DNA from 3 places in the Thioalkalivibrio sp. AKL10 genome. Region 1 is predicted to be linked to each of the others. Evidence: predicted binding sites of a transcription regulator. Region 1 holds the regulator's gene; each other region holds the start of a gene.

Region 1 (10,344 bases):
GGTGGTCCCAGTGCGGGCCATCTCCAGGATCAGGTCGTTGCATTGGGTGGCGCTGAGGCTGGAGATGTAGCGGGCCTCGAAGTCGCCGATGATCTGGATGCGGTTGGGCCGGATCAGGTTGAGATGGCCGGCCAGCGGCAGGTCGTCCCCGTCGTCGCCGACCAGCTTGCGGTCGGGTGCTGCGTGTTCGCCGTGTACGAAGCGAAGATCCAGGCGGTTTCCCATGGCCTGGATCAGGCTCTCCACGTTGATGTCGCGGGCGATTCCGCCTTCTCCCAGCGCCTCGTTCATGGCAGACGCTGCGCGCCGGAATCGCGGCTGGCGGCGGGTTCCACGGGCTTAGTCCTCGCTGAAGCGGCGCACGAGTTCCTGTTCCAGGGCCGCCGCGTCCCCGGCCCGGCGCAGCGCTCCGATGGTGTCTGGCTGAGACAGGCCGCGGGCGAGCTGGGCCAGCAGGTCGAGATGGTCGCCGGTGGCGGCCTCCGGGACCAGCAGTGCGATCAGGATATCGACCGGCTCGTGATCCATGGCGTCGAAGTCGACGCCCTTTTCCAGGCGCAGCACGGCCACGCGCGGCGCCTCGAGATCGGCCAGGCGGCCATGGGGAATCGCAACCCCATGGCCGAGACCGGTGGATCCGAGTTTTTCGCGCGCGGACAAGGCCTCGAAGATCGCGTTGCTCCCCGGTCCCGTGCCGTCACCTCCGCCGGCGAGGAGGTCCGCCAGGGCCTCCAGGGCCCGTTTCTGGCTGGAGCACTCGGGTTGCAGGCCAATGCGCTCGGAGGTGATCAACTCGGCAATCGTCATGGATCAGGAGGCCTGCTCGCGGTTGCGCTGGGCACCTTCGGCGCGGTGGTGGTCCTTGACCTTTTCCTTGTGCTTGATCAGTTGACGGTCGACTTTGTCGATCAGCGCGTCGATCGCGGCATACATGTCCTCGTGAGAGGCCTCGGCGTGGATGTGATTGCCGCTGACCTGGAGATTGGCTTCGGCCTGGTTGTGCTGATTCCGGGTCTTCTCGTGGGTCAGCACGACGTGGACGTCGATGACCTTGTCGAAGTGGCGCTCCAGCTTCGCGAACTTCTCGTTGACGTAGTCGCGCAGGGCGTCGGTGATGTCCACGTGGTGGCCGGTCAGGTTGATCTGCATGGTCAGGACTCCTTGGTTACTTGCTGCCGGTGGGCATCGAGGCCATCTGCCGGCGTTCGCTGGATGAAGGGATGTGCATCGCCTCGCGGTACTTGGCTACGGTGCGGCGCGCTACGTTGATGCCCCGGTCCGACAGGACCTGGGCGAGCCGGGCATCGCTGAGCGGCTTGTTCGGGGGTTCGTCGCCAATCAATTCGCGAATCATGGCACGGATGGCGGTGGCGGAACACTCGCCGCCATCGTTCGTGCCGACATGGCTGGAGAAGAAATACTTGAACTCGAAGACCCCGCGCGGGGTGTGCATGTATTTCTGCGTGGTAACCCGCGAGATGGTCGATTCGTGCATCTCCAGGGTCTCGGCAATGTCGCGCAGGATCAATGGCTGCATCGCGACGTCGCCATGCTCGAGAAAGCCCTGCTGGCGGTGGACGATCGCCTCGGCGACCCGCAGCAGGGTGTCGTTGCGGCTGTGCAGGCTCTTCAGGAACCAGCGTGCCTCCTGCAGCTGATCGCGCATAAAGGCGCTGTCGCGGGCATCCGAGACCTGGCGCACCATGCCGGCGTAGAGGTCGTTGATGCGGATACGCGGTGCGATCTCCGGATTCAGCTCCACGCGCCAGCCCTCGGCGCTATGGCGCACGTAGACATCCGGGACCACGTATTCCGAGGTGGCGGAGCTGATCTGTGCGCCGGGGCGCGGGTTCAGGGTGCGGATCAGGTCCAGTGCGCGGGCCAGTTCGTCCGGGTCGCGTACGCCGGACTGGCGCTGCAGGGCCTTGTAGTCGCGCTTGCCCAGGCTGTCCATGCCGTGTTCCAGGATCGCCCGTGCGGCCTCGCGGGCCGGGGCGTCCGGGGCCAGTTCGCGTAGCTGGATCTCCAGGCACTCCCGCAGGTCGCGCGCGCCGACCCCCAGCGGGTCGCACTGCTGAATCCAGTGGAGCACTGCCTCGACCTCGTCGACGCCGACGGTTTCATCCTCGCCTCGGCTGATGGTCTCGGCCAGGGTTTCCAGGTCACCCTCGAGATAGCCGTCGGGGCTGATGGCGTCGATCAGGGCTGCCCCGATGCGCTGGTCGCGGGGTGTCAGATGGCTCAGATGCAGCTGCCACAGCAGGTGATCCTGCAGGCCCTCACCGTCGTCGTCGCTGGTGTTTTCCAGCGGGTCGCGGTCATCCACGCCCTTGTTGGGCGTCGGGGCCGGCTCGTAGATGTCGTCCCAGCGGCTGTCGGTCGTCAGTTCCTCGGGGATCACGTCGTCGCTGGTAGTGGTGGCCTCCATGCGATCGCCTTCCACCAGCTCGCCGTCCTGGTTCAGGCGCTCGGTGTCGGCCTCGGCATCTTCGTCCTCGACCTGTTCGAGCATGGGGTTGCTCTCCAGCGCCTGTTGGATCTCCACCTGGAGCTCGAGCGTGGACAGCTGCAACAGGCGGATCGCCTGCTGCAGTTGCGGGGTCATGGTCAGCGTCTGACCCAGCTGCAGATTCAGGCCGGGTTTCAGCATCGGGTATGCGGGGCGAGGGTTGGCATTGATGGAATCTTAAAGCCTGCCTTGTGGTTTGTGCACCGACCGGGCCGCATATGGGGCGCTTTCACAGGCGGAAGTTCTCGCCGAGATAGACCCGGCGCACCTGGGGATCGGCCAGCAGCTCGTCCGGTGTACCGGCGGCGAGCAGGCGTCCCTCGCTCAGAATATAGGCCCTGTGGCAGATGCCGAGGGTCTCGCGCACGTTGTGATCGGAGATCAGTACGCCGATGCCGCGCTGGGCGAGATGCCGAATCACGTCCTGGATGTCGCCCACCGAGATCGGATCCACCCCGGCGAAGGGCTCGTCCAGACAGATGAAGCGCGGATCCCCGGCCAGGGCGCGGGCGATCTCGGCGCGGCGGCGTTCGCCGCCGGACAGCGCGATGCCCGGGCTGTGGCGCACGGTCTCGAGCTGGAACTCCTCGATCAGCGCATCGCCAATGCGCCGGCGCTCGTGGCGATCGAGTCCGGGGCGCAGCTCGAGCACGGCCTGCAGGTTGTCCCACACGCTCAGGCGGCGAAAGATCGAGGCCTCCTGCGGCAGGTAGCCGAGGCCGGCGCGCGCGCGCACGTGGATGGGCGCGCGGGTGATATCGCGTTCGCCCAGGGTGATGCGCCCGGCATTGGGGCGGATCAGCCCGACCAGGCTGTAGAAGCAGGTGGTCTTGCCGGCTCCGTTCGGGCCCAGCAGGCCGACCACCTCGCCGGGCGCGAGGTCGACGTCCACCTGGTCCAGCACCGTGCGCTGGCCGTAGCGCTTGGTCAGCTCGCGTCCGATCAGGCGGTCGTTGGTTTGTGCCCGTGTGGCGGATGGGCTGGGGGCTGTGGCGTTCATTCGTCGTCGCGCGGCTGGATGGTGATGCGCACGCGCTCGCTGTCGCCTTCGCCGCGTTCGGCCTCGATCACGTCGGTCGTCAGGTCATAGGTGATGCGTTTGCCGCGCGCCTCTTCGCTGGCGGTAACCACATGGGCCTGGTCGGTGAGGATCATGCGGTCCTCGTTCAGCAGGTAGTCGATGCGCAGCGCTGTGGCTATGCGCATCTCCCCGGTTTCCGGATCGGGTGATTCCAGGCGTGCCGGCTCGCCGTGGGCCTCCATTTCGTAGGGGCGGCGATCGCGGGTGCGCACGTAGACCTTGTCGGCCTCCAGGGTCATGTCGCCGCGGATCACGATCACGTCGCCGGTGTAGGTCCCCAGCCCCTGGCGTTCGTCCATCTCCGCGCGGTCGGCAGTGATCTCCACCGGCAGCGCCGGGCCCGAGCCCTGCTGGGCGAACGCGGGCGTGGCCAGCAGGGCGAGCAGCAGAAACGCCGCCACGCGGGCACCCGATTGGCCCGGACGGTGGCGAAGGCTATGGGGATTCGGGGTCATGCGCGGGATCCTCCTCGCTCGTCTCGCTGTAGAGCGAGTACACGTCATGGAACAACTCTATGGTATCCCCTTGCGAGTCCACGCGCAGACCGGTGCCGCGCTGGAACAGGCCCGGCTGGTTCAGGGTGGAAAGGGCATCCGAAGTGGCGACCATGGTGTCGGTGGCGACGCGAACATCCCGCGAATCGATGATGGTCTCCACGCGTTCGCCGCGGGGCGGCTGTACGCCGTGGGTGGGGCCCACCAGGTCCAGGGTCGCGGCGGCCGGTTGATGCAGCGCGGCAGGGGCAGTCCAGCGCCATTCGATACCGCCTTCGGCGAACAGGTCGAGGTCCGGGTCGTCCACCCATTGGGGGCCGTCACGTCCAAACTCGCGCAGGCGGGTGCCGCGCAGACGATGGCTCAGTTCGCCGTCGTCGCCGGTGGCATGCAGGGTGAAGCCGTCAATCTGCAGCGTGACCTCGCCCTCGGGCGGACTTACCTCGGCCTGCGCCAGGGGCGCGGACGCGAATGCGAGCACGGCCAGGGCCCATCCGAGTCGGCTGCGAATCCTGCGGCTCATCCGTTCAGGTAGGTCTCGAACAGCGCGTCGAGCCGGCCCTGCGCGGCCAGCAGGCCCTCGCAGGCCTCGCGCACGGCCCCGCGCCCACCATGGGCCTCGGTCACCCACTGGGCATGCTGGCACACCAGCGGGTGGGCGTCGCCGACCGCGATCCCGAGGCCGACCCGCTGCATCGCTGGTAGATCCACGATGTCGTCGCCCATGAAGGCCGCTTCGGCGGGGTCGTGGCCGGTGCGCTGCAGCAGTTCGTGCAGGGCCTCGCCCTTGTCGCGGCGGCCCTGGATCAGATGCTCCACACCCAGGTCGCGCATGCGGTGTTCGACGACCCCGGAGGTGCGCCCGGTCAGGATGGCGATCTCGATCCCGCCGTCCAGGGCCAGACGGATACCGTGGCCGTCGCGGCTGTTGAAGGCCTTGTACTGCTCGCCGCCGTCGCCGAGGAACAGGCTGCCGTCGGTTAGAACGCCGTCCACGTCCAGGATCAGCAGGCGAACGGCCTGCTGGTGGGTGCGCAGAGTGGTGGCATCCAGGTTCATCACGCCACCCCGGCGCGCAGCAGGTCGTGCATGTTGATCACGCCGACCAGGTGTTGCTCGGCGTCGGTGACGGGCAGGGCACTGATGCGCCGGCTTTCCATGGTCTCCAGGGCCTCTGCGGCCAGCCAGTCGGGCTGCGCAGTGTAGCCGCCGGTGGTCATGGCCTCGCCGATGGTCAGGCCGTCCAGGCTGTGCCCGGCGTCCAGGGTGCGGCGCAGGTCGCCATCGGTGAACACGCCCTGGATGTGATCGTCACCGTCGGTGATGATCACCAGCCCCAGACCCTTGCGGGTGATCTCGAACAGGGCGTCCTTGAGTGGGGCGTCCGGGGTGATGCGCGGGATCGCGCCTCCGGTATGCATGATGTCGGCGACATGCACCAGCAGGCGCCGGCCAAGGCGACCGCCGGGGTGCGAGCGGGCAAAGTCGTTGGCGGTAAAGCCGCGTGCGTCCAGCACCGCGACGGCCAGGGCATCGCCCATCGCCAACGCCGCGGTGGTGCTGGAGGTGGGGGCCAGGCCCAGCGGGCAAGCCTCGCGTTCGACGCTGACATCCAGGTGTACGGTGGCATCCGCGCCGAGGCGCGATCCGGGGTTGCCGGTCATCGCGATCAGCGGTACGCCCAGGCGCCGGATCAGCGGCAGGATGGTGATGATCTCGTCGGTCTCGCCGGAGTTCGACAGCGCGATGACCACGTCCTCGCGGGTGATCATGCCGAGATCGCCGTGACTGGCCTCGCCCGGGTGCACGAAGAAGGCCGGCGTGCCGGTGGAGGCCAGGGTCGCGGCCAGCTTGCTGCCGATGTGCCCGGACTTGCCCATGCCGGTGACGATCACGCGGCCCTTGCACGCGAGGATGCAGCGGCAGGCCTCGAGGAAGTGATCGTCGATGCGCTGGGCGAGGTTGCGCACGGCCTCGGCCTCGTCATTGAGGACGGCCAGCGCCAGTGTACGGGTGGTTTCGGGGTTGAAGTTCATGCGGTAGCCGTAATTCCCAGGTAGACAAGGTAGCTTGCGAAGGCGACGAGGAGAAGGGCGCCCTGCCAGCGCAGGATCTGCCCGCGGCGCCCCAGCGCGATCAGGAGCAGGGCCACCGTCAATGCCAGCATCACCGGATAGTCGCGCGTCAGCACGTCGGCGTCGATTGCCAGCGGCGCGATCAGGGCCGGCACCGCCAGTACCGCCAGCAGGTTGAACAGATTGGAGCCGACCACGTTCCCGATCGCCAGCCCGGCCTCGCGGCGGAAGGCGGCGACCACCGAGGTGGCCAGCTCGGGCAAGCTGGTGCCCACCGCAACGATGGTCAGGCCGATGATCAGGTCGCTGATCCCCAGTTGCTCGGCGATCTCGACCGCGCCCCAGACCAGGGCCTGGCTGCTGGCCAGAAGGAACAGCAGTCCGAAGACCAGCCAGGCGATGGCGGGGGCGAGGTGGCTGCCCTCCGGGATCGTCTCGACCATGCCGCGCACCACCTCGGGGGTGTCGTCATGTGGGGCCGGCCGGGCGCGCCGCGCACTGACGGCCATCCAGACGGTGAATGCGACCAGTCCAGCCAGCAACCCGATGCCTTCCAGTCGACCCAGTTCGCCGTCCACCAGCAGGAGCAGCACGCCGAAGCTGACCAGCAGGAGAATCGGCAGTTCGCGCCGGACCATGCCGCGCCCGATCGCCAGCGGCGCGACCAGGGCCGCGGCGCCGAGCACCAGCGCGATATTGGCGATGTTGGAGCCGATGGCGTTGCCCACCGCCAGCCCCGGGTTGCCCTGCAGGCTGGCGAGGATCGAGACCACGATCTCCGGGGCCGAGGTCCCGAAGGCGACGATGGTCAGGCCGATGATCAGCGGGCTGACGCCCAGACCGCGGGCCAGGGCCGAGGCGCCGAACACGAAGCGGTCGGCGCTCCAGGTCAGCAGGATCAGCCCGCCGATGATGGCGACAACGGGTAGCACCATGGACAGTCAGGTCCGGCGAGGGTCAGGCCCGCGATTGTAGCCGATCGGGTTGCGGTTTCAGCGGCGCAGGCGCTCCAGACACTCGGCGGTCGCCACCTGAGGTGTCCAGCCGAGCTGCTCGCGGGCGCGGGTGCAGTCCAGCACCAGCGGGCCGTCCAGCCCGTGGACCCAGCCGGGGTCCCCGGCGCGGGCGGTCAGGCGCCAGGCCAGCGGGTGCAGGGTGCGGATCAGCCGCAGTGGCACCGGGATCCCCCAGCGCCGCTGGTGGCGCGCCATCGCCCGTAGCGACCAGGCAGGTTCGGCCCCCAGGTTGAAGATCCCCGCGGTGCGCGTTGTGATGCTGCGCACGATCGCGGCGGCGGCATCGTCCTCCCACAGGATCTGCACTGGCTGTTCGCCCCCGGCGGGATACAGCCGCCCGCGGGCGATCTGCAGCAACAGCGGGTGGGCGTTCGGGCCGACGATCGCGGGCGGGCGCAGGAGGGTCACCTGGCACTCGGGGTATTCCCGGGCGAGCGCGAGCAGGGCCTGCTCCACGGCGACCTTGTCTTCGGCATAGGGGAAGCGCGGCCGGGTGGGATGGTCCTCGCGGAGCGGCTGCGGGCTGTCCGGCCAGGGGCCGTAGACCGCCGCGCTGGACAGAAACACGATGTGGCGTACACCGGCGGTCACCGCCGCGTGGAACACCCGCTGGCTCAGGGCGACATTCTGCTGGCGGACCCAGGTTCGGTCATGCCGGCGGCGTCCCCCGTGACCGCCCATCAACTGAAAGGCCAGGTGCACCAGGGTGTCCACCCCGGCCAGGTCGTCCGGCTGGAGCTGCGCCAGGTCGAGTACCCGGGCCTCGATAACGGTGCCGTTTTCGGGGGGAGGCAGCGCCGGCGCGGCCCGGTCCAGAGCGAGGATGTGTTCAATCGTCGGCGCGCGTGCCAGGGCGGGCAGCAGGACTTGCCCCAGGCGCCCGGCGGCGCCGGTCACGGCGACGTGCATCCGTGTTTCGCTCAGGTCGCGGTGCGGGCGACGGTGGCCGGGGCGGGGTCGGCAAACGCGGGCATGACCTCTTCCGCGAAGCAGTCCATGGACTCCTCGGCCAGTGCATGCGGAACGGCCCCGGCGCCGAAGGCGAGCAGGACCTGGTCGACCCCGGCTTCGCGCAGGCCCTCGATGCGTTCACGACACTCGGCGGGGGTGCCGACGAGCGTCATGCCCAGCATGTCGAGGACCTTCAGGTTGATCCCGGCCTTGACCAGATGGCGGAAGCGGCCGAGCGAGCGGTAATAGTCGTAGCCCTCGATCAGGCGTTCCAGCACCGGCAGGGTCTGCTGGAACATGTGGCGATAGAACCACTCGAAGGCCGGCTTGGCCTCGCGCCGGGCGCGCTTGCCGTCCGGCAGGCACAGAACCCCCAGGGTCATGCCGACCCGGGGCGGGTGGGCGACGTCCGTGCGTGTCGCGTCCCAGGCCTCGTGGTACAGGCGGATGTCCTCGCGGATCATCTGCCAGGGCTTGAATGGCCCGGCCAGCGCGCCGATGCCCTGCTCCGCCGCCCAGGTGAAGGACTCCGGGCTGACCGCGGCGGTCCAGATCGGCGGGTGCGGGGCCTGCACCGGGCGCGGCATCACGGGCACGTCGTCCAGGTGATGGAACGGCCCGTCCTGGGTGATGCGGCCGGTGGCGAAGGCCTGGCGCAGCGCATCCAGCCCGGCATCGACCCGCGCGCGGGACTCGCTCATCTCGGCCCCGAATGTGGCATATTCGCGCGGCGAGAAACCGCGTCCGATGCCCAGATCCAGGCGTCCGCCGGAGAGCTGGTCGAGCATGCCGACGCGTTGCGCCACCCGCAGGGGGTGGTGGTAGGGCAGGGGGACCACGCCCAGCCCCAGGCGCAGGCGTTTGGTGCGCTGGCTGGCCGCGGCCAGCACCAGGTCCGGCGCGGTGGAGTGGGAAAATTCCGGCATCAGGTGGTGCTCCACCAGCCAGGCGGTGCCGAAGCCGAGACGATCGGCGCGCTCCCACAGGCGCAGGGTGTTCTCCAGCACCTCCGCTTCGGAGGTCTGCAGGAAGTCCGGTACCGAGAGCTCGTGGAACAGGTCGAAACGCATGGCGCCAACTGTGCCGCGCGCTCGCAGGTGATACAAGCAATCCGCGCAAAGATGCGGTTACGCCGTGGAGGTTGGGGCATGTCGCAGGATTACGAGGCACTGGTATTGCAGGCGGCCGGGGTTGCGGCTCCGGGCGAGGACTGGTGGGACGACTTCTTCCCCGAGGACCTGCCGCAGGACTGGCAGCTGGAGTACTACACCCATTACCACAGCCGTTTGTTGCTGCCCGCCCCGGTGTGGACCGAGTCCGGGGCGCCGGCCTTTGGTGACTGGGCCGAGGCCGTGCCCCCCGCGCTGCGGCTGACACTGGACTGGCCGGTGGAGCTGGGCCTCGAGACGGGTGCGACGCGGGCGCGCGCGCTGGCCGAGGCTGTCGGCGACGGCCTGCAGGCGGTGGCGCCGGGGCCGATGGGGCCGGCGCAGGTGCAGGCGATCCGCGCGGCACTGGAGGCGGCCGGACTGGGGCGCCTGATGGTGTACGGCGCCGGCGAGGAGCGGGTGATCGCGCGCGCCGAGGCGGCGTGCTTTTACCCCGCCCCGGTGTCGAGGTCAGCGTCGGCCGCCGGGGGCGGGGCCTGGCAGGTCAACCCCGAGGCAGGGCTGGATGCGCCGGGCTGGCGCGCGCTGGTGGAGGCCCTCGGGCAGGCCGGTGGCAGCGGCGAGACCCCGGTGTTCCTGCGCGCGCGTCCGGAGCGGCTGTCGGATTTCCGCACCATCGCCGCATTGCTGGGATTGGGATGAGCACCGCACCCGCCCGTTTGACGGTCTCCCGGCCTGCGCCCAGACTTCGGGGTTCTGTGGGCCTAAGGAAACACGGATTAATGTACACACTCGCGTTGGTACCCCAGGTTTTCCGAGCCCAGGCGCGGCGCGCAGCCGGTAGTGGGTCTACCGGCCCGTTTTTGACCGATTCGGGCCGCAACGCAGGATCGGGGAACCTGGGGTGCCAACCTCGAAGGGGCTCGGCCGCCCGTTGTCATCAAAAACGGGCGTGCGCACGGCGTTGCGGCTCCCTTGTGCAGATTGACTGCACGGCGGTCACCGCGCCTTGTTCGCACGCAAAAGCGGCTCGAGCGCGAGCGTGTACATTAATCCGTGTTTCCTTAAGGGCGAGGAGCGCGCGTGGCTGACCCGGCAGTGGAAGACAG
Region 2 (10,344 bases), on a different contig from region 1:
GCGCCGGGGCCGATGCCTTTTTGTCCAAGTTCAATCCCGACGAGCTGGCGAATGCGGTGCTGGACCAGACCGGGCGCCCGGATCAACAGGCCGAATGACCGGTCGGGCGGAACCGCGTTGCCGCTCGGCAAGCCCGGAGCGGCGACGGGTGGCCGCCACTCGGGCTGTATGGTGCCATGCGCGCGACGCCGTATACTCGACCCGATCTTCGGGATCACCCCGGTTTTCCGGCCAAGAGGCCCCGGTCAAGGATTCGTCATCAGGATGCCTAATCACGATGGACAGCGCTCAGGGATGACTCGGTGATCGATTCCCGCGACTACGAGGAGTTCTCCCGCTTTCTGCAGGACTGCTGCGGTCTGGTGCTGGGCGACAGCCGCCAGTACCTGGTTTCCAGTCGTCTGTCGCGCCTGCTCGACGAGTTTGACTTCAAGAGCGTCCCGGAACTGCTGCATGCCATGCGGCAGGCCCCGAATCCGCGCCTGCGCACCCGCGTGATCGATGCGATGACGACCAACGAGACGTCCTGGTTCCGCGATGGCTTTCCGTTCGAGATCCTGCGTCACGTGTTGTTGCCGGAACTGGCCGCGAAGGGAGGCAGCATCAAGGTCTGGTCCGCGGGCTGCTCCAGTGGGCAGGAGGCCTATACGATCTCGATGGTAGTCTCGGAATGGGAGGAGTCGCGGCCGGCCCGGAAGGTTCCGGTCTCCATTCTGGGCACGGACCTGTCAGAGAAGATCCTGGACGATGCGCGGCGGGCCGTGTACGACGGCCTGAGCATCGTGCGCGGGCTCAGCGAGAACCGGCGCGCGCGCTTCTTCGAGACCGTCGCGGATGGCCACAAGGTGATCCCGGATGTGCAGCGGCGCTGTCGCTTTCAGAAGCTCAACCTGATCGACAGCTATGCGGCGCTGGGCAAGTTCGACCTGGTGTTCTGCCGCAACGTGCTGATCTATTTCTCGGGCGACACTAAGCGACAGGTTCTTGACGCTATCGCCCGGCAGATGAATCCGGGCGGGTATCTGTTTCTTGGCGCTTCCGAGACCGCAGGGCCCTATACCCAGGCTTTCGAGACCGTACGAACCGAGTACGGCTCGGTACTTCGTCTGAAGTCCTGACGTAATCCAGCCTCGGGGCTGATTCCCGGGAACGCCCGTGCAATGCGGGCGGCGAGTCGTTCCATCCCTTCCCCTGGCTGCCCGCTGTGCCTGCGCCCCTGCGGCACGCCGCTCGAGAATGGCATAACGATTGCTTCAGTCCCCCTGCGAAGGGTCGCAATCGGTGCGCCCCGTTCTCCAAGCGAGGGTCCGCCACGGGCGGACAGGACGGAAGCGATGAGTCTCTCTCTCGACAAGGCGATGGGTATTTCTCCGCAGGCGGTGAATGTGCGGGCGCAGCGCATGGAGCTGTTGGCCTCCAACATCGCCAACGCGGATACCCCGAACTACAAGGCGCGGGATATCGATTTTCGTGCGGTGCTCGAATCCGCGGCCGGCGGCGGCAACACCTTGCCCATGGCGCGCAGCCAGGCGGCGCATCTCGACCCCAACGCCGGCGCGATGAACGGGCAGGTCGAGGCCCTTTACCGCACTCCCTCGCAGGCATCTCTGGATGGCAACACGGTGGATCCGCAAATGGAGCGGGCCGCCTTTGCCGAGAACGCGGTGCAGTACCAGAGCAGTCTGGAATTCCTTAATCGCCGGGTCTCCGGCATCCGCGAGGCGCTGCGGGGAGACCGCTAGCGTGACGCGGACCTGATCGGGAGATCGATGTCGTGAGCAACCTCTTCAGTCTGTTCAATACCTCCGCCTCGGCGCTGTCGGCGCAGTCGGTGCGCCTGAACACCGTGGCCTCGAACCTGGCCAACGCGAACACCGCCGCGACCAACCCCGACGAGGCCTATCGCGCCAAGCAGGTGCTGTTCCAGAGCGTGATGGACCAGGCCAACCCGAACGGTTCGTCGACGGCCGTTCGGGTGGCCGGCGTGACCGAGTCGCAGGCGGCGCCGCATGCGCATTACGAACCCCATCACCCGCAGGCCAACGAGGAGGGCTACATCTTCCGTCCGGCCATCAGCGTGGTGGAGGAGATGGCCAACATGATGTCCGCCTCGCGCAATTACGAAGCCAACGTGGAGGTGATGGAGACCTCGCGTCAGCTGCTCCAGCGCACATTGCAGATCGGTCAAGGCTAGGGAGCCATCGATGACACAGATATCGCCCGAATTGCTGGATCGCCTGGGCCTCTCGCGCCCCGAGCAGAAACAGGACAAGGACATGGACCGCCTGGGCCAGTCCGACTTCCTCAAGCTCATGACGACCCAGCTGGAGAATCAGGACCCGATGGAGCCGATGGACAACGGCGACTTCCTGGGCCAGATGGCGCAGTTCTCGACCGTAACCGGCATCGAGGAGCTGTCCAAATCCTTCAAGCAGCTGGCGCAGTCGCTGGGCCAGAACCAGACGCTGCAGGCGGCCTCCCTGGTAGGCAAGGACGTACTGGTTCCCGTCGAATTCGGCGAGCTGGGTCCGGACGGCATGGTCAAGGGTGCGGTGGACCTGGATCGCTCCACGGAGGAGCTGCAGATCGACGTTTACAGCCCGAACGGCGAGCGCATCCGCCGCATGAACCTGGGCGCCGCCGGCAGCGGCTTGCAGGAGTTCAGCTGGAACGGCATGCGCGACGACGGGACCTTCGCACCCCCGGGCGTCTACGAGTTCAAGGCCACGGCCCGCTCCGGGACTCAGTCCGAGGCCGTGGATACCTTCCTGGATGCCCGCGTGGAGAGCGTCGCGGTGGGTAACGATTCCGGGCTGGCACTGACCGTGCAAGGCCTGGGCGAGATCAGCTTTTCGGATGTACGGCGGATTGGCGGCTAACGACCGGCGCGCGTCGAACGAACCCTAACGGAGGAAACACCCCATGCCCTTCAATATCGGATTGAGCGGACTGAACGCGGCCCAGGCCGACCTGCAGACCACCGGCAATAACGTCTCGAACTCGGGGACCACCGGCTTCAAGCGCTCGCGGGCGGAATTCGGCGACGTGTTCGCCCAGAGCTTCGGTGGTATCAGCCAGACGGCGATCGGCTCCGGCACCCGCCTGCAGGCGGTGACCCAGCAGTTCTCGCAGGGCCGGACCGAGTTCACCGAGAACGGCCTGGACCTGGCCATCGACGGCGAGGGATTCTTCGTACTGAACGACCAGGGCAGCACGGTGTATACCCGGGCCGGCGAATTCCAGGTCAATCGTGACGGCTTTCTGGAGAACAACCAGGGCCAGCAGTTGCAGGGCTACCCGCCGCAGAATCCGAACACCACCGATCCGGACTTCAATACCGGGCAATTGGGCGATATTCGTCTGCAGACCGGTGATGCACCTCCTCAGGCGACGAGCCAGATCGAGGCTCTCGTTAACCTGCGTTCCGATGCCGAGGCGCCGGAAGATGATTTTGATCTGACGGATCCCGATACCTACAACTTCTCCTCATCCCTGACGGTGTACGACTCGCTGGGTACTGCACGTGACGCAACCGTCTACTTCGTGAAGGGGGATGGTAATCGTGAATGGACAGCCCATGTAGGCCTGGACGATGGCACGGATCCGTATGGCTCGTTCGACCTTGAATTCGACGGGAGCGGTGCACTTTCAAGCGTGGACCCTGAGCCGGCCCAGGTAACCGTGCCGACTGCAGCTCTCGGCAATGGGGCCGAGCCGCTGGTGTTTGAAATGGATTTCGACGGCACGACTCAGTACGGCGGGGATTTTTCGGTTAATGACTTGAACCAGGACGGCTTTGCCTCCGGACGTCTGACTGGAGTCGATATCGACTCCAGCGGCGTGGTTTTCGCCCGCTTTACGAACGGTCAGTCATCCGTGCTTGGGCAGGTAGCAATGGCCAATTTCCGCAACCCGCAGGGGCTCGAGCAGCTGGGCAATAACAACTGGGCCGAAACGTTCGCTGCAGGCGATCGCCAATTGGGGGCGCCAGGGACCAGCAACCTGGGGACTATTCAGGCCGGTGCACTTGAGGCCTCCAACGTGGATATCGCGCAGGAGCTGGTGAATCTGATCACTGCGCAGCGCAACTTCCAGGCGAACGCGCAGACGATCTCCACGGCCGATCAGGTCACCCAGACGATCATCAACATCCGTTAAGTCGCGGATGAGACGCTGAAGAGGGCTTGAGCATGGATCGATTTCTGTACATCGCGATGTCCGGTGCGAAGGAGACGATGCACGCACAGGCCATCAACAACCACAACCTGGCCAACGCCAATACCGACGGCTTCCGTCAGGCCCTGGCTACGGCAGATACCTTGCCGGTGCGCGGGCCGGGCCATGCCTCGCGCGACTACACCCAGATCGGCAACGATGCGGTGGATTTCAGCAAGGGCAAGATGCAGAGCACCGGGCGCGACATGGATATCGCCATCGAGGGCGAGGGCTTTATCGCGGTCCAGGGCCCGGACGGGGAGGAAGGCTACACCCGCGCCGGCTCGCTGCATGTGGACGCCTTCGGGCTGCTGCGCACCGCGCAGGGTCACCAGGTACTGGGGGATGGCGGGCCGATTGCGATCCCGCCGGCGGAGAAGATCGAAATCGGTACCGATGGCACGGTCAGCGTGCGTCCGCTGGGCGTGGGCCCGGAGGCCCTGGCGGCGGTGGAACGCATCCGCCTGGTCAACCCGGACACCGACGAGCTCCAGCGCGGGGATGACGGCCTGTTCCGCCTGGCGGAAGGGGGCGAGGCGCCGGCGGATGCCGAGGTGCGCGTGGTCTCCGGGATGCTGGAGGGCAGCAACGTGAACACCGTCGAGGCGCTCACGCGGATGATCGAGCTGTCCCGTCACTTCGAGATGCAGGTGAAGATGATGGACAGCGCCAACACGCTGGAACAAAGCAGCAACCGCTTGCTCGGCCTCGGCTGATGCACGGTTTCGAGAGTAACGACAGGAGAACACCATGAACCAGGCACTGTGGATCGCCAAGACCGGCCTCGACGCGCAGCACACGCGCATGTCGACGGTCTCGAACAACCTGGCCAACGTGAATACCACCGGCTTCAAGAAGGACCGGGCGGTATTCGAGGACCTGATCTACCAGACCGTGCGCCAGCCAGGCGCCCAGGCCACCCAGGATCAGCAGCTGCCCTCGGGCCTGCAGATCGGTACCGGGGTGCGCGCCGTCTCCACCGAGAAGATGTTCCAGCAGGGCAACCTGCAGCAGACGGACAACTCGCTGGACATGGCCATCGAGGGCCGCGGGTTCTTCCAGATCCTGCTGCCGGACGGAAATGTGGGTTACACCCGGGACGGCAGCTTCCAGTTGAATTCGGATGGCCAGGTGGTGATGTCCAATGGCTACCCGCTGCAGCCGGGTCTGTTCGTGCCGGAGGACACCCAGTCCCTCTCGATCGGCAAGGACGGCACGGTGACGGCGCAGATCCCGGGCCAGGCCGCCCCGGTGGAGCTGGGCAATATCCAGCTGGCGGACTTCGTGAACCCGGCCGGTCTGCAGGCGGTGGGCGAGAACCTGTTCCGCGAGTCTGCGGCCTCGGGCGTGGCGCAGCAGTCCCTGCCGGGCCTGAACGGCACCGGCACGGTGGTGCAGGGTTCGCTGGAGACCTCGAACGTGAACATTGCCGAGGAGCTGGTGAACATGATCGAGACCCAGCGCGCCTACGAGGTCAACTCCAAGGCGATCTCCGCGGCCGACCAGTCGCTGCAGTTCGTCAACCAGACGATCGGGTGATCTGATGACGCGCCTCGGAACCGTTCTCCGCCTGGCCCTGGCCGTGACCGCCGCATTGTTGCTGTCCGCCTGCGCCGCCACCCAGACGACCAAGCCGGACGACAACCCGGAGTACCAGCCGGTGATGCCGGCGCAGCCGGTCCCGCAGTCGCAGAACAATGGCGGCATCTACCAGGCCGCCCACTCCCAGGGGCTGTTCGAGGACTACAAGGCGCGAAATGTCGGCGACATCCTGACGGTCATCCTTGCGGAGAGCACCAACGCGCAGAAGTCGGCGTCGACTTCCACCGGCAAGGATTCCAATCTGGAGCTGGGCAATCTCTCGGCCTTCGGCCGCGATGCCACGTTCAACGGTCGCCCGTTGTTTGGGGCGAGCAACTCGAGTTCGCGGGACTTCGACGGGTCCGGGGACTCCTCGCAGAGCAACCAGCTCGACGGCGAGATCACCGTGACCGTGGCCGAGGTACTGGCGAACGGCAACCTGGTCGTGCAGGGCGAGAAATGGCTGGGCATCAACCAGGGCGAGGAGTACGTGCGCTTTCGCGGCATCGTGCGCCCAGTGGACGTAACCACCAACAACACCGTGCTCTCCACCCAGGTGGCCAACGCCCGCGTGTACTACGGCGGTTCCGGCGTACTGGCGGACAGCAACACACCCGGGTGGATCACGCGCTTCTTCAACAGCCCGATCTGGCCCTTCTGACCCGGCATGACCGTGGCGAGGTACGACATGGATTCCACACGCACGACACAACGCGCCTCAGGCTTACCGGCTGCGCCGTTCGGCGACTGGCGCCGGCTGGGGCTACTGCTCCTGGCGGCGCTGCTGGTGGCGGGGCTGGGGAGTGCCGCGGTCTCGGCGCAGACCGCGATGCAGCAGCAGGTGGCCATGCAGGAGCGCAGCTACATGGAGCGGGTCAAGGATGTGGCCAGTGTCTCCGGCGTGCGGGATAACCAGCTGATCGGTTATGGCCTGGTGGTCGGCCTCGATGGTACGGGGGACCAGACCACCCAGACCCCGTTCACCGTGCAGAGCCTGAACAACATGCTGGGCCAGCTGGGGCTGACGCCGGATGCTGGCAACCCGCAGCTGCGCAACGTGGCCGCGGTGATGGTCACGGCTGAACTGCCACCGTTCGCCAAGGCGGGTCAGCGGATCGATATCACCGTGTCGTCCATGGGCAACGCGACCAGCCTGCGCGGCGGCACGCTACTGATGACACCGCTGAAGGGGGCGGATGGCCAGACCTACAGCATCGCCCAGGGCAATCTGATCGTGGGCGGTTTTGGCGCGGAAGGCACCGATGGCTCGCGCATCACCGTGAACGTGCCCAGCGTCGGCCGTATCCCCAACGGCGCAACCGTGGAGCGCGAGGTCCCGACCGCGTTCGCCCAGGGCGATCACGTCACCCTGAACCTCAACCGACCGGATTTCACCACCGCCAATCGCCTGGTGCAGACGGTGAACGATACCTTCGGCCATGGCGTGGCCCATGCCCTCGACGGCTCGTCCGTGCGGGTGCGGGCGCCGGCGAACCCGGATCACCGGGTCGGTTTCGTGGCCGAGCTGGAGAATCTGCCGATCGAACGCGGCACGCCGCCGGCGCGCGTGATCGTGAACTCGCGTACCGGGACCGTGGTGATCGGCTCCAGTGTGCAGGTGACCCCTGCGGCCGTCTCCCACGGCAGTCTGACCGTCACCATCAGCGAGGCACCGCAAGTGGTCCAGCCTGCGCCCTTTGGCGAGGGCGAGACCGCCATCCAGCCGGATACCGACATCGCGATCGAGGAGGGCGACAACACCATGTTCCTGTTCGACCCGGGCACCTCGCTGGACGAGATTGTCCGCGCGGTCAACAACGTCGGCGCGGCCCCGGGTGATCTGGTCGCGATCCTGGAGGCCCTGCGCGAGGCCGGTGCCCTGCGCGCGGAGCTGGTGGTGATCTGATGATTGGCTCGGGCGTCGATACCCAGATGCAGGCCCGCGCGGCCATGGCCTCGGACCCCAGTGGTCTGCAGGACCTGGCCCGGGGCGCGCGTTCGGGCGATCAGAAGGGTCTGGAGGCCGTGGCTCGCGAGTTCGAGGCCATGCTGATCGGCCAGATGCTCAAGCAGATGCGTGAGGCCTCTCTGGGCGACGGCCTGTTCGACAACGACCAGAGCGAGATGTACCTGGAGATGCAGGATCAGGAGTTCGCCAAGGCCATGAGCCAGGGCGACGGCATCGGCCTGCGTGATGCCCTGATGCGTCAGCTCTCCGCCCAGCAGCCTGTCGATCCCGAGACACTGAATGATCCGGAGCGCCAGGCGGCTCTGGAAATGCCGCGTCGACGGTCGGAGCTGGATACCCTGCGGGCGTTGCAGGGCGAGGCGGAATTCGAGTTGCGCCCGGTGGGCCCGCAACGCCCGGAAGCTGGGTCGCCGGAGGCGGCTCGCAAGGCGGCGCCGCAACCGGCCCCCATCGCCTGGCCGCCGCGGGATGCCGCGGACTTTGTGCAGACCCTGGAACCCCTGGCGCGGGATGCCGCGGCGGAGCTGGGCGTCGAGCCCGGCATCCTGCTGGCGCAGAGCGCGCTGGAGACCGGCTGGGGGCAGCACGTGCCGTCGCGGGCCGATGGCCAGCCGAGTTTCAACCTGTTCGGGATCAAGGCCGACAGCCGCTGGGATGGCGATCGCGTCTCCGTGGGCACGCTGGAGTTCCGCGAGGGCGTGGCCCAGCGAGAACAGGCACGCTTCCGCGCCTATGCCGATCCGTCCGAGTCGTTCTCCGATTACGTCGATTTCATTCGCAACAATCCGCGTTACCACCGGGCCCTGCAGGCCGGCGATGACGCGCAGTACATCCGCGAGCTGCAGGACGCCGGCTATGCCACCGACCCGGCTTACGCGGACAAGGTCCTGCGGGTGCGCGACCAGATGGCCGCGCATCGTGACAGTGGATCGACTCAAGTCGCGGCGGATGCCGCCGTTACCCGTACCAAGGGGTAGAGCATGAAGAAGAAATGGCCCAGTCCGGTGATTGAACAGGCGTTGTCGCGGGAGGCACGGGCATGAGCGCGTCCGGCATCGGCACCTCCGCGCTGCTGGCGTTCCAGCGCGCGATCGGCACCACCAGCAACAACATCGCGAACTCGGCGACCGAGGGCTACAGCCGTCAGCGCACCGAGCTGTCCAACCTGACGCCGCAGTTCCTGGGGGGCAGCTTCCAGGGCCAGGGCGTGCAGGTGGACACCATCCGCCGCATCTCCGACGATTTTGTGAATACCCAGCTGCGCAACTCGATCTCCGATCAGTCGAACGCCGAGCTGAAGGCGTCGCTGGCCGGGCGCATCGACGACCTTCTGGGCAGCTCCAGTTCCGGGCTGACGCCGGTGCTGCAGGACTTCTTCGACGCCGGCCAGGATCTCGCCAACGACCCCACCTCCAGCGCCGCGCGCACGGTCTTCCTGACCGAAGCGGAGTCTCTGGCCGAGCGCTTCGCCTCGATCGACCGGCGCATCGAGGAGCAGCGCGACATCATCAACGGCCAGATCCGCACCAACGTCGACGAGATCAACTCGCTGACCGAGGCGGTCGCCGGGCTCAACCGCGAGATCGTGTCCAAGTCCACCCAAGGCACCCCGAACGATCTGCTGGACCAGCGCGACCGCGTGCTGAACCAGCTGGCGGAGAAGGTGAACGTCCGCATCACCGAGCAGGACGACGGCGCGGTCAATGTGTTCGTCGGCAACGGCCAGGCGCTGGTGCTGGGCGGTAACAACCGCGAACTGGTCGCCGAGTCGCTGACCGGGGACCCGCGTTCGCCGGACATCGGACTGGCCACCAGCGGCGATCCGGTCAACATCTCCCGCTTCATCCAGGGCGGCGAGCTGGGTGCGCTGCTGGAGACCCGGACCGGCATCATCGACGAGGCACAGAACACCCTGGGCCGCCTCGCGACCAGCATCGGAGAGGAATTCAACAACCAGAACAACCTTGGGCTGGATCTGAACGACGGGCTGGGCGGGGATATCCTCGGGATCGGCGATCCGGCGGTGCGCGGATTCCCCGGCAATGGGTCTGATGATGTTCCTTCTGTCGAATTCGGCGACGTGCGCGACCTGACCACGTCCGATTACCGCCTGAGTTTTGACGGGGAGGACTACCAGCTCACACGGCTGTCGGATGGCGAGACCACTACGCTGGACCTCAACGGCGGAACAGTGGCCGAGGCGGTCGATGGGCTGGTTATCGATGTTGATGATCTTGGGGCGGAGGAAGGTGACCAATGGCTGATTCAGCCGACCCGCAACGGCGCGCGGGATCTGTCGGTGGAAATGACGGACCCGTCGGGGATCGCCGCCGCCGCCGCGGTGCGGGCGGATCTCGGTGAGGACAATACCGGCGACGCGACCATCGGATCGGTGCAGGCAGTCGACGCAACTGATCCGGATCTACTGGACGATGCGGTCGTCACGTTTAACGGAACTGATTTTGAGGTAGGAACCGAGACCTTCGCGTTAGGGCCCGATGGGGTGACGACCATTACCTCCAACGGCTGGCAAATGGAGATCCGCGGCACTCCTGAGGCCGGCGATACCTTCGAGGTCA
Region 3 (10,344 bases), on a different contig from region 1:
GCATTTGCAGGCAAAGCTGCTGCGTGCGCTGCAGGAGCGCGAGGTCGAGCCCCTGGGCGGGCGGCGGCCGCAGCGCGTGGACGTGCGCGTGATCGCGACCTCCAATCGCGATTTGCGCGCGGCCGTGGCCGAAGGGCATTTGCGTGAAGACCTGTACTACCGACTGAACGTCTTTCCCCTGTGCATCCCGCCACTGCGCGAGCGTGCGGAAGATATTGTGCCCTTGGCCGAGGCGTTGCTCCGACGCCTGAGTGGCGGCCAGCTCCAGACCCTGGATGACGGCGCACAACGACGGCTGCGCGAACACGACTGGCCGGGCAACGTGCGCGAACTGGCGAACGTGATGGAACGCGCGGTCACATTGCATGACAACGCGGATCCGCAGGTGAGTGCAGAGTCGGTTTGGCTGGATGCGGACATGGTGAACCCCTGGAGTACCGGGGCCGGCGAGGTGACCACCGGGGCGCAATCGATACCGGATGACGAGAACCCGACACCGATGCTGGAGCAGACCCTGCAGACGCAGGAGAGCAGGGTGATCATGAACGTCCTGCGCGAGTCCGGCGGGCGGCGCAAGGAGGCGGCCGACCGGCTGGGAATCAGCCCCAGAACATTGCGTTACAAGATTGCGCGTCTGCGCGAGCACGGCTTTGCGGTGCCCGCGTCGGGCTAGTGTGCCGTCGCCTGGCATATGGATTGCTAGAGAGTTTCTGTCGAACACGAAAATACGGCGGGCCCTTCGTGGTCGGTCGGCCGGCGTAACAAGACGCCCCGGGGGTAGTGAGCATGAGCGAGATGCAGATCCAGAACGTCCTGCAGCAAATGCGTCAACTGACGCAAGCCAACGGCGTGGAGAACACGAATGCGGCCCAGCAAACGCGCGAACCCCAGCGCGTCGGCGGCGCGGACTTCCAGAACGTGCTGACGGAGTCGCTGCGGGGTGTCAATCAGGTGCAGCAGCAGGCGACCGATCTGCAGACGCGCTTCGAGCTGGGCGACGACAACGTGAGCCTGCCGCAGGTGATGACCGCGATGAGCAAGTCGAGCATCGCCTTCGAGGCGACCAACCAGGTGCGCAATCGTCTGCTGACGGCGTATCAGGAAATCATGCGGATGCAGGTCTGATCGGCCGATCGGGCTGAGGGAGAGAACGGACGATGGCCGAAAATGCACAATCCCTTCCCGCGGTGGTGACCGGCGGGATCAAGGAGTTCAACGGGATGCCTGCGGGCCGCCAGCTGGCCCTGATCGGGATGCTGGCGGGTGCCATTGTGGTGATCGTGGCGCTGCTGTACTGGGCGTTGCGGCCGACCTACGTACCGCTATTTCCGCGCATGGATGCGGAGGATGCGGCGGAGGTCGTGCAAGTCCTTTCGCAGGCCGGTATCCAGTATCAGGTCGATTCCACGACGGGGCAGGTGAAGGTGCCCCAGGGCGAGGTGGCGGGCGCGCGACTGCAGCTGGCCGGCGAAGGCCTGCCACGTTCCGGCGACATGGGCTTCGAGCTGCTGCAGGAGGATACCGGCCTGGGTACGAGCCGGATGATCGAGGGGGCGCGCCACCATCGGGCGATGGAGGGCGAACTGGCGCGTACCGTGGCGTCGCTGAATGCGGTGGACCGGGCGCGTGTGCACATTGCCGAGGGTGAGCAGTCGGTGTTCGTGCGTGATCGGCGCCCGGCCAGCGCGTCGGTGGTCGTGCACCTGCGCGGTGGGCGGTCCCTGAGCGAGTCGCAGGTCGGTGCGATCGTGCACCTGGTCGCGTCCAGCACCTCTGATCTGGAGCCTGAACGGGTCACCGTGGTGGACCAAAGCGGGACGCTCCTGACGCAGGATGGCGGCGAGTCGGGCATGGGTCGCAGTGGTGACCGCCTGAGTTTCACCCGCGACGTGGAGACCCGCTATACCGACCGTATCCGTGACCTGCTGATTCCGATCGTCGGGCGCGACAAGGTCCGGGTGCAGGTGAACGCGGACATCGACTTCTCGCAGGTGGAGCGCACCGAGGAGTTGTACGATCCCGAGACGATTGCCTTGCGGTCCGAGCAGACCCGCGAGGACGAGCGCACCGGACCCGAGGGCGGTATCGGGGGTGTCCCCGGGGCGCTGACCAACCAGCCCCCCGCCGGTGGGGTGGTCGGCGAGGAAGGCGAGGAGGGTGAGGGCCCGCCCGCGGCGCTCCCGGGCAGCCGCAGCACCAATATCACCCGCAACTACGAGGTGGATCGCCGCATCAACCATATCCGCGAGATGCCGGGCGGCGTGCAGCGCGTGTCCACGGCCGTGGTGGTGGACTTCCGCCAGGAGGTCAACGAGGACGGCGAGACCGTGCAGGTGGCGAGGGATGCGGAGGAACTGCAACGCATCGAGGCGCTGGTGCGCGAGGCGGTAGGATTCAATGCCGAACGGGGGGATACGATCAATGTAGTGACCGCCCCGTTCGAAGCGCCCATCGAGGCGGTGGCGGCGGACGAAATCGCGTTCTGGGAACAACCCTGGTTCCTCGAGGTGGTCAAGATCGTGGCGGCATTGCTGCTGGCTCTGATTATCCTGTTGACGGTGGTGCGTCCGGCGATGAAACATCTGATGAAGCGGCCGGCTCCGCCGCCGCGGCGCGAGGAAGATCGCGAGGCGCTGACCGACGAGTCAGGCGGCAGCGAGACGGGCATGGCAATGGGCCAGGGCGAGGGTTCGGCCGTGGCTGCGCTGACTGGCCCCAAGGGGCCGGACCAGCAGGAGATGGATCTGGAGGCGGTGCGCGAGATGGTCCGCGAGGACCCCAAGCGCGTGGCACAGGTGATGAAGACGTGGTTGGGTGACGATGGCCGCTGACAAGAACGCCAAACAGGAAGGTGCCGAGCGCGCCGCCGTGTTCATGATGAGCCTCGGCGAGGACGCCGCCGCCGAGGTCATGCGCCACATGGGGCCCAAGGAGGTGCAGAAGATTGGCACCGCGATGGCCTCCATGGACCGCATTTCGCGCAGTGACGTGAACGCGGCGCTGCACGAGTTCTCCACTCACGTGCAGGAACAGACGGCGCTGGGGGTGGGTGCCGACGAGTACGTGCGCAGCGTCATGGAGAGCGCGCTGGGTGACAAGGCCTCGGGCCTGATCGACCGCATCCTGCTGGGACGCAATTCCAAGGGGATCGAGGCACTCAAGTGGCTGGACCCGCGGGCGATCGCGGACATGCTGCGCAACGAGCACCCGCAGATCGTGGCGATTGTGCTTTCCCACCTCGACTCCGACCAGGCCTCGGACACCCTGCAGTACCTGCCCGCGCGGGTGCAGTCCGACATCGTGATGCGCATTGCGACCATGGATGGCGTCCAGCCCCAGGCCCTGCAGGAGCTGGACGAGATCCTCGACCGTCAGCTTTCCGGCAATGCCGCGAGCAAGACGTCGATGCTGGGTGGCGTGCGTTCGGCGGCCAACATCATGAACTTGATGGAGGGCTCACGGGAGGCGGAGATCATGGATACGATCAAGGAGTCCGATTCCGATCTGGGTTCGCGGATCGAGGAAGAGATGTTCGTGTTCGAGAACCTGGTGGAGATCGACGACCGCGGTATCCAGACGCTGATGCGCGAGATCCAGACGGAATCGCTGGTGCTTGCCATGAAGGGTGCCGACGACGACATGAAGGACAAGATCTTCCGCAACATGTCCAAGCGCGCGGCCGAGATGCTGCGCGAGGACCTCGAGGCCAAGGGCCCGGTCCGGGTCAGCGAGGTCGAGGGCGCGCAGAAGGAGATCCTGTCCGTGGCCCGCCGGCTTGCGGAGAACGGCGATATCGTGCTGGGTGGCGGTGGTAGCGAGGCGATGTTGTGACCGATGGCCCGGCGGCCAGGCTTTACACCGACGCGGCGGCATCGCTTTGGGAGCCGCCGGAGATTGGTGACAATGGGGTCCATCCCCCGCGTCGCCTGCCGACGGCCGCCGAGATCGAGGAGATCGAGGACGAAGCCCGCAAGAACGGGTTCGAGGGCGGTTATGCCGAGGGGCATGAGCTTGGCAAGAAAGAGGCCGAGAAGGCCACCCGGGCGCGCGAGGACAAGAAACTGCGCGAGACGGTCGCCATGCTGGAATCCGTGGCCGGCGGCCTTGCTGATCCCCTGGCGGATGCCGCGGATGCCCTGGAGCCGGAGTTGTTGGCGCTGGTGACGGCGCTTGCACGCAAGGTCGTCCAGAGCGAGTTGGAGACGCGACCGGAGCAGATCCGGACGGTCCTGGAGGGGGCATTGGCCCAGCTTCCCGGGCGCAACCAGGAGGTTCGGGTGCACTTGAACCCGGAGGACCAGGCGCTGGTGGAGGCCTATGGTGAGCGGGCGGATGCGCGCATCACCTGGGTCCCGGACGCGGGCCTGGCGCGCGGCGGCTGCCGCCTCGAATCGGGCGCGGCAAGTGTCGACGCAAGTCTCGAGCGGCGTCTGCAGCACGCGGTGGAAGCCCTCTGGGATGGCGAGTATCCGGAGATGGACAGCGCACCCGACGAGGAAGATCACCAGTCCGCCAATTCCGTGGACAGCGCGGCCCCGGAGGATTCATGAGTACCCCGATCGACGAGGTGCGCCGCAAGGGCCGGGAGCGGCTGAATAGCGGCTTGCTGGGTCGTCTGCAGCAGTCGCGCGGGCGGGTCGAGCGGGTCAATCCGCCGCAGTCGGAGGGTCACCTTTCGCGCCTGACCGGCCTGACGCTGGAGGCGGAAGGCCTGCGCTTGCCCATAGGGGGGCGCGCGCTGATCCACGGCGAGAACGGAGACACGGTGCCGGCCGAGGTCGTCGGTTTCCAGAATGAACGCACGTTCCTGATGCCCGAGGAGATCGCGGCGGGCCTGACGCCCGGCGCGCGCATCGAACCGCTGGACAACCAGCGTCAGATTCCGGTCGGGGAGGGGTTGCTGGGCCGCGTGATCGATGCCAACGGGCAGCCGCTGGACGGAAAAGGCCCAATCCGTACCCATGAGTTTGGGCTGTTGGCCGGGCGGCCGATCAACCCGCTGCAACGCGCACCGGTACGTGAGCCGCTGGATGTTGGGATCCGGGCAATCAATGGTCTGCTGTCGGTGGGTCGTGGTCAGCGCCTCGGTCTGTTCGCCGGATCCGGGGTCGGCAAGAGTGTGCTGCTGGGGATGATGACGCGTAACACGACGGCTGACGTGATCGTGGTCGGACTGATCGGCGAGCGCGGTCGGGAAGTGAACGAGTTCATCCACGAGATTCTCGACGAGGAATCGCGCACGCGCACGGTGGTGGTCGCGGTGCCGGCCGACCAGTCGCCGCTGCTGCGCCAGCACGGGGCCTGGGTGGCCACTGCGGTGGCGGAGCATTTCCGCGACCAGGGCCTGCACGTGCTGTTGCTGATGGACTCCCTGACCCGCTTTGCCCAGGGCGCCCGCGAGATCGCGATGGCGATCGGCGAGCCGCCGGCCTCCAAGGGGTATGCGGCATCGGTATTTGCGCGCCTGCCGCAACTGGTGGAGCGCGCTGGCAACGGCGACGTAGGGGGCGGCTCGATTACCGCCTTCTATACCGTGCTCGCCGAGGGCGATGACCAGAACGATCCGATCGTGGACGCCGCGCGCGCGATCCTGGACGGCCATGTCGTGCTGTCGCGCGAGGTGGCAGAGACCGGGCGCTACCCGGCGATCGACATCGGTGCATCGGTCTCGCGCGTGATGTCTTCGCTGATCTCGCCGGAACACGAGCGCGCGGCGCGACGCTTCCGCGGACTCTCCGCCACCTATATGCAGAACCGCGATCTGATCGCGGTCGGGGCCTATCGCAAGGGTGCCGACCCGCATCTGGACGAGGCAGTGGCGATGCACGAGCGCCTCGAGGCGTATCTGGCGCAGGGTCGCGACGAGGCCGTCGGCTTTGACCGGGCGCGGGATGACCTGCTGGCGCTGGTTGGCGGGGCGGCATGAACCCGAAGCGCCTGGAACGACTGTTGCGCCTGCGCCGGATCGAGGAGAGCGAGGCCACCCGCCAGTTGGGTGAACGTCTGCAGCAACTGGATGGCATTGCCGGTCAGCGCGAGCGCCTGGAAACCTATCAGCGCGAGTATCTGCAGGCGACCCTGCCGGATGACGCCAACGCCCTCAAGTGGTTGGCGGGCATGCGCGACCAGTTGCGCTCGGCGCTGGAGCAACAGGACCTGCGCATTCAGGCGGCGGAGTCGCAGGTGGAGACCGCGCGCCAGGAGTGGCTGGAGCGCCACCGCAACAGCCTGTCGCTGGAAAAGCTGCTGCAACGCCGGAAGGCCGAGACGGCGCAACACGGCGCCCGGCGCCAGCAAACCGAACAGGATTTGTGGGCCACGCGGCAGGCTCATGCGCGCGAGGAAGCGTCGCGTTGGCAAGGTTCTTGAATGGACCGTGACTATCGATTAGGGCAAGGGCCCGGGGATTCGCCCGGCACACCGAGGATTCGGAGATGATCGCGACACAGAACACCGGTCAGGGCATGCTGCCGCTGCTGCAATTGCTGGGCGGCGAGGCATCGCTGCAGGACCTGGACGGCCTGAAGGGGCTGAAAGGGAAGGACGGCGAGGGGTTCCTCGCGGTTCTGGAGCCGCAGATGGAGGCCTTGCTGGCGAACCTGGGCGTGCCCGGGGACGAGCTGGAAGGGCTCGATCTGGAAGCCATGCTGGCGCGGTTGCAGGATCTACTCGACGGGCAGGGTTTCGCCGCGGGCGACGAGGCGGGTGGCAAGGGCTTGCCGGTCGCCAGCCTGATGGCGAGAGTGCAGGAACCGGGGCGCATGGATACCGCCCGTTGGGAGGCGGGCGTCTCTGGCCGCGGGGGTGCCGAGGGCCAGGCGTTGCCGGTCAAGCCCCTGCCTGCAGCCGTCATGCGCCTGTTTGTCGAGGCCAGCCAGGCGGCGGGCGGGCGCGACGGCCTGGCCGCACTGAAGCCCGAACTGCTGGGCGCGCAGGGCGGGCTGTCGCGGGACGGTGTGCTCGATGTCCTCGCCCAGTGGATGACCCAGGGCGGGGACGAGTCGCGTCGGGGGCGTACCGATCCCCTGGGGGGCGTCCTGCCGGCTCTCGCCGGTGGCCAGGTCGAGGGGGCGGACGCTGCACGCGCGTTGCCGCGACTGGACCTGACCCGGCTCCTGCAGCAGCCCAACGGGGCCCGCGAGCTGGCCGATCAGGTGCGCATGCTCGCCCAGGCACAGGGTGGACGAACCGAGCTCAAGCTGCATCCCCCGCAGCTGGGCAGTCTGGATATTCGGGTGCTGGTCGAGGGTGACCGCACAAGCATCCAGTTCATCAGTGCCAATCCGGTGACCCGCGAGGTGCTGGAGGCGGCCATGCCGCGCTTGCGCGACAGCCTCGCCGAGAGCGGGCTGATGCTCGAGGACGCGACCGTCTCCGACCAGGCGGCCGAGGAGCAGGCCGAGCAGGATGAGCGCCAGGCCGCCGCCGGGACCGCTTCGGAACTGGACGAGGCCGAAGACAACGAGAATGGCGGCAGCACGCTCTCGATGCTGAATCGGCGCCTGGATCTGTTTGCCTGAGGCGAGCCCGGCGCGGGCTCGGTCTTGTCTTGCGATATCCGATGGGCGGCCGGCGGTATCCGTGACCTGCCCCATCGGGCGTCTTTCTCTGTCGTAGCGATCTTCCATGAGTGCCGCCAAGAATCCGTCTTTCCCGCGCGGCGGGCGGCCGATTCTTGACGTTATCGCCCGTTCCTTCCCCCGAAGTGTCCTTCCTTCCCCTCCAGTACTGGTCGCTAACTATCGGATAAATCGATAGAAAGCCAATGCTGGCATCTGCCTTGCTAAGGTCTTTTCCGAGATCAAATCCTCGGTTTACCGGACAGCGGGTGCGACATGGCGAAGAAGGAAGTCAATCTGGACGACGAAGAAGGCGGCACCCCGAAGAAGGGCGGCATGGGCAAGCTGCTTGTGCTGCTGCTGATCGTGATTCTGTTGGTGGGCGGCGGGGCCGCTGCGGCCTGGTTCTTCCTGGTTGCGGGCGACGAGGCTGCCGAACAGGTGGTGGAAGGCCCGCCCGAGCGCTTCTACACCAGCCTGGAGCCGATGACTGTCAACATCGAAGCGCCGGGACGCATCCGGTATCTGCGTGCCGAGGTGAGCCTGGTGACCCACGAGGCGCCGGTGATCGAGGCGTTCGAGCGGCATATGCCGGCGATCCGCAACGACATCCTGGGCATCCTGGCGGAGCAGCGTTACGAGGATCTGAATACGCGTGATGGCAAGGAATCGCTGGCGGAGGAGCTGAAGGAAGCAATCCGCGAGATTCTGCGCTCGCGGGATGCGCCGGACGCGGTCGAGGCCGTGTTGTTCAACGAACTGGTGATGCAGTAGGAGCCCCGTTATGGCGCAGACGGATATCCTCAGCCAGGACGAGATCGATGCCCTCCTGCATGGTGTGGATGAGGGCGACGTCGAGACCGAAGACCCGTATCCGAGTGACGGTCAGGCGCGGGAATTCAACTTTGCCACGCAGGATCGCATCGTCCGTGGGCGCATGCCCACGCTGGAGATGATTAACGAGCGCTTTGCGCGTCAGCTCCGGGTCCGTCTGTTCAATGTACTGCGCCGCTCGGCCGAGATCTCGGTGGTCGGTACCCGTATCACCAAGTTCTCCGAGTACATGCACTCGCTGTTTGTCCCCACCAGCCTCAATCTGGTGCGGGCGCATCCATTGCATGGCACCGGCTTGTTCGTGTTCGATCCCAAGCTGGTGTTCATCCTGGTCGACAACTTTTTCGGTGGCGACGGACGCTACTACACCCGCATCGAGGGACGAGACTTCACCCCGATGGAGATGAAGGTCGTCCACGGCGTGCTGGAGGGGGCCTTCGAGGATATGCAGAAGGCCTGGCAGCCGGTGATGGAGCTCAAGTTCGAGTTCCTGAACTCCGAGGTCAACCCACAGTTCGCGAACATCGTCTCGCCGACCGAAATCGTGGTTATCAGCGAGTTCCACATCGAGCTCGACGGGGGCGGCGGCAATCTGCACGTGACCCTGCCGTACTCGATGATCGAGCCGATCCGCGAACAGCTGGATACCGGCATCCAGTCGGATCGCTCCGATGTGGACCAGCGCTGGATGCACGCGCTGCAGGAGGAGATCCAGACCGCCGAGGTCGAGATCAGCTCCATGCTGGCGGAGACCGAGGTCACCGTGCGCGAGCTGCTGGATATCCAGCCGGGCGACATCATCCCGGTGGACCTCCCCGAGAAGATCACCTTGCAGGTCGAAGACATCCCGATGTTCCGCGGGAAGTTCGGCGTATCCAATGGCATGAATGCGATCCAGGTTTCGGAACGCATTATCAAACGATAGAGGGCGCAGCATGGCTGACACCGACGATCCCAAACAGGACACCCCGGCCGTGGATGAAGATACCGCGGGCGCTGAAACCATGGCCGACACCGAAGGCGGCAGCGATGACCAGGCGCTGGCGGATGAGTGGGCGGCGGCCCTGGCCGAGCAGAAGGATGACGACGGCGAAGACGCGGCTGATCCCGATGAGTTGCTGAACGCCGCGCAAGGCGGGGCTGCTGCGGGGGGAGGTGATGACGCGACCGCAGCGAAGCAGACGCCGAAGTCCGAGAAAAAGGAGCGCAAGCACCAGCCCGATTCGTCCGCGGAGGCCCTGCAGCCCGAACAACTCTCGGGGGTGGTGCAGGGCGACGGCGAGGAGATGAATCTGGAGATGGTGCTGGACGTTCCAGTGACGATCGCCATGGAGATCGGCCGCACGCGGATCCCGATCCGCAACCTGCTGCAGCTGAACCAGGGCTCGGTGGTGGAACTGGACCGTCTGGCCGGGGAGCCGCTGGACGTGCTGGTGAATGGCACGCTGATCGCGCATGGCGAGGTCGTGGTGGTCAACGAGAAGTTCGGGATCCGGCTGACCGATGTGATCAGCCCCAGTGAGCGCATCCGCAAGCTCAAATAGCCATGAATCCACGTAATACGCGCAGTTCGGCCCTCGTCCTGGCGGCCGTCACGGGGACCCTCTGGCCATTGACTGCCCTTGCGGAGGGTGGCAGTGGCGGGGCCGCGGCCTATCTGACCCAGCTAATCGGCGGTCTGGTACTGGTGATCGGTGCCATTGTGGTGCTGGGCTGGATCCTGCGCCGGACCCAGGGCGGACTGAACCGCGGCTCGCAGGTGATCGAGATCGTCGCGGCACGTTCGGTGGGCACGCGCGAGCGTCTGGTGCTGGTTCAGGTGGGCGATGAACAGGTGCTGGTGGGCGTGGCGCCCTCCGGTATGCGTACCCTGCACACGATGCGCGAGCCCGTGGTGGCGCCGGTAGGCGAGACCCCGGATTTCTCCAGCGCACTCAAGCGCGCCGTGACC

Evidence for each region. The regulator sigma-54, encoded in region 1, starts transcription at its own class of promoters, with help from an activator protein. The targets are predictions, from matches to a motif close to TGGCANGNTNCNTGCTT.
Region 2: flgB (flagellar basal body rod protein FlgB) is a predicted target of sigma-54. The motif match lies at 1,238-1,254, and genes of this name have one in related genera.
Region 3: fliL (flagellar basal body-associated protein FliL) is a predicted target of sigma-54. The motif match lies at 7,770-7,786, and genes of this name have one in related genera.

What each region holds. Positions count from the first base shown of each region.
Region 1 is NZ_KB907142.1:320,975-331,318, reverse strand. It holds gene hprK (HPr(Ser) kinase/phosphatase) at 1-291, opposite strand, end outside; gene G333_RS0101615 (PTS sugar transporter subunit IIA) at 340-807, opposite strand; gene hpf (ribosome hibernation-promoting factor, HPF/YfiA family) at 811-1,149, opposite strand; gene G333_RS0101605 (RNA polymerase factor sigma-54) at 1,166-2,650, opposite strand; gene lptB (LPS export ABC transporter ATP-binding protein) at 2,739-3,509, opposite strand; gene lptA (lipopolysaccharide transport periplasmic protein LptA) at 3,506-4,045, opposite strand; gene lptC (LPS export ABC transporter periplasmic protein LptC) at 4,026-4,607, opposite strand; gene G333_RS0101585 (HAD family hydrolase) at 4,604-5,143, opposite strand; gene G333_RS0101580 (KpsF/GutQ family sugar-phosphate isomerase) at 5,143-6,120, opposite strand; gene G333_RS0101575 (calcium/sodium antiporter) at 6,117-7,094, opposite strand; gene G333_RS0101570 (NAD-dependent epimerase/dehydratase family protein) at 7,152-8,084, opposite strand; gene G333_RS0101565 (LLM class flavin-dependent oxidoreductase) at 8,096-9,196, opposite strand; gene G333_RS0101560 (hypothetical protein) at 9,275-9,937, shown strand; gene G333_RS0101555 (ABC transporter ATP-binding protein) at 10,319-10,344, shown strand, end outside.
Region 2 is NZ_KB907143.1:284,374-294,717, forward strand. It holds gene G333_RS0107145 (chemotaxis protein CheV) at 1-98, shown strand, start outside; gene G333_RS0107150 (protein-glutamate O-methyltransferase CheR) at 303-1,118, shown strand; gene flgB (flagellar basal body rod protein FlgB) at 1,335-1,742, shown strand; gene flgC (flagellar basal body rod protein FlgC) at 1,775-2,194, shown strand; gene G333_RS0107165 (flagellar hook assembly protein FlgD) at 2,205-2,879, shown strand; gene flgE (flagellar hook protein FlgE) at 2,923-4,158, shown strand; gene flgF (flagellar basal-body rod protein FlgF) at 4,191-4,931, shown strand; gene flgG (flagellar basal-body rod protein FlgG) at 4,966-5,754, shown strand; gene flgH (flagellar basal body L-ring protein FlgH) at 5,759-6,457, shown strand; gene G333_RS0107190 (flagellar basal body P-ring protein FlgI) at 6,485-7,702, shown strand; gene flgJ (flagellar assembly peptidoglycan hydrolase FlgJ) at 7,702-8,742, shown strand; gene flgK (flagellar hook-associated protein FlgK) at 8,805-10,344, shown strand, end outside.
Region 3 is NZ_KB907143.1:616,203-626,546, reverse strand. It holds gene G333_RS0108775 (sigma-54-dependent Fis family transcriptional regulator) at 1-673, shown strand, start outside; gene fliE (flagellar hook-basal body complex protein FliE) at 787-1,125, shown strand; gene fliF (flagellar basal-body MS-ring/collar protein FliF) at 1,158-2,831, shown strand; gene fliG (flagellar motor switch protein FliG) at 2,821-3,831, shown strand; gene G333_RS0108755 (FliH/SctL family protein) at 3,828-4,550, shown strand; gene G333_RS0108750 (FliI/YscN family ATPase) at 4,547-5,926, shown strand; gene G333_RS0108745 (flagellar export protein FliJ) at 5,923-6,369, shown strand; gene G333_RS0108740 (flagellar hook-length control protein FliK) at 6,435-7,520, shown strand; gene fliL (flagellar basal body-associated protein FliL) at 7,836-8,333, shown strand; gene fliM (flagellar motor switch protein FliM) at 8,344-9,318, shown strand; gene fliN (flagellar motor switch protein FliN) at 9,329-9,937, shown strand; gene fliO (flagellar biosynthetic protein FliO) at 9,940-10,344, shown strand, end outside.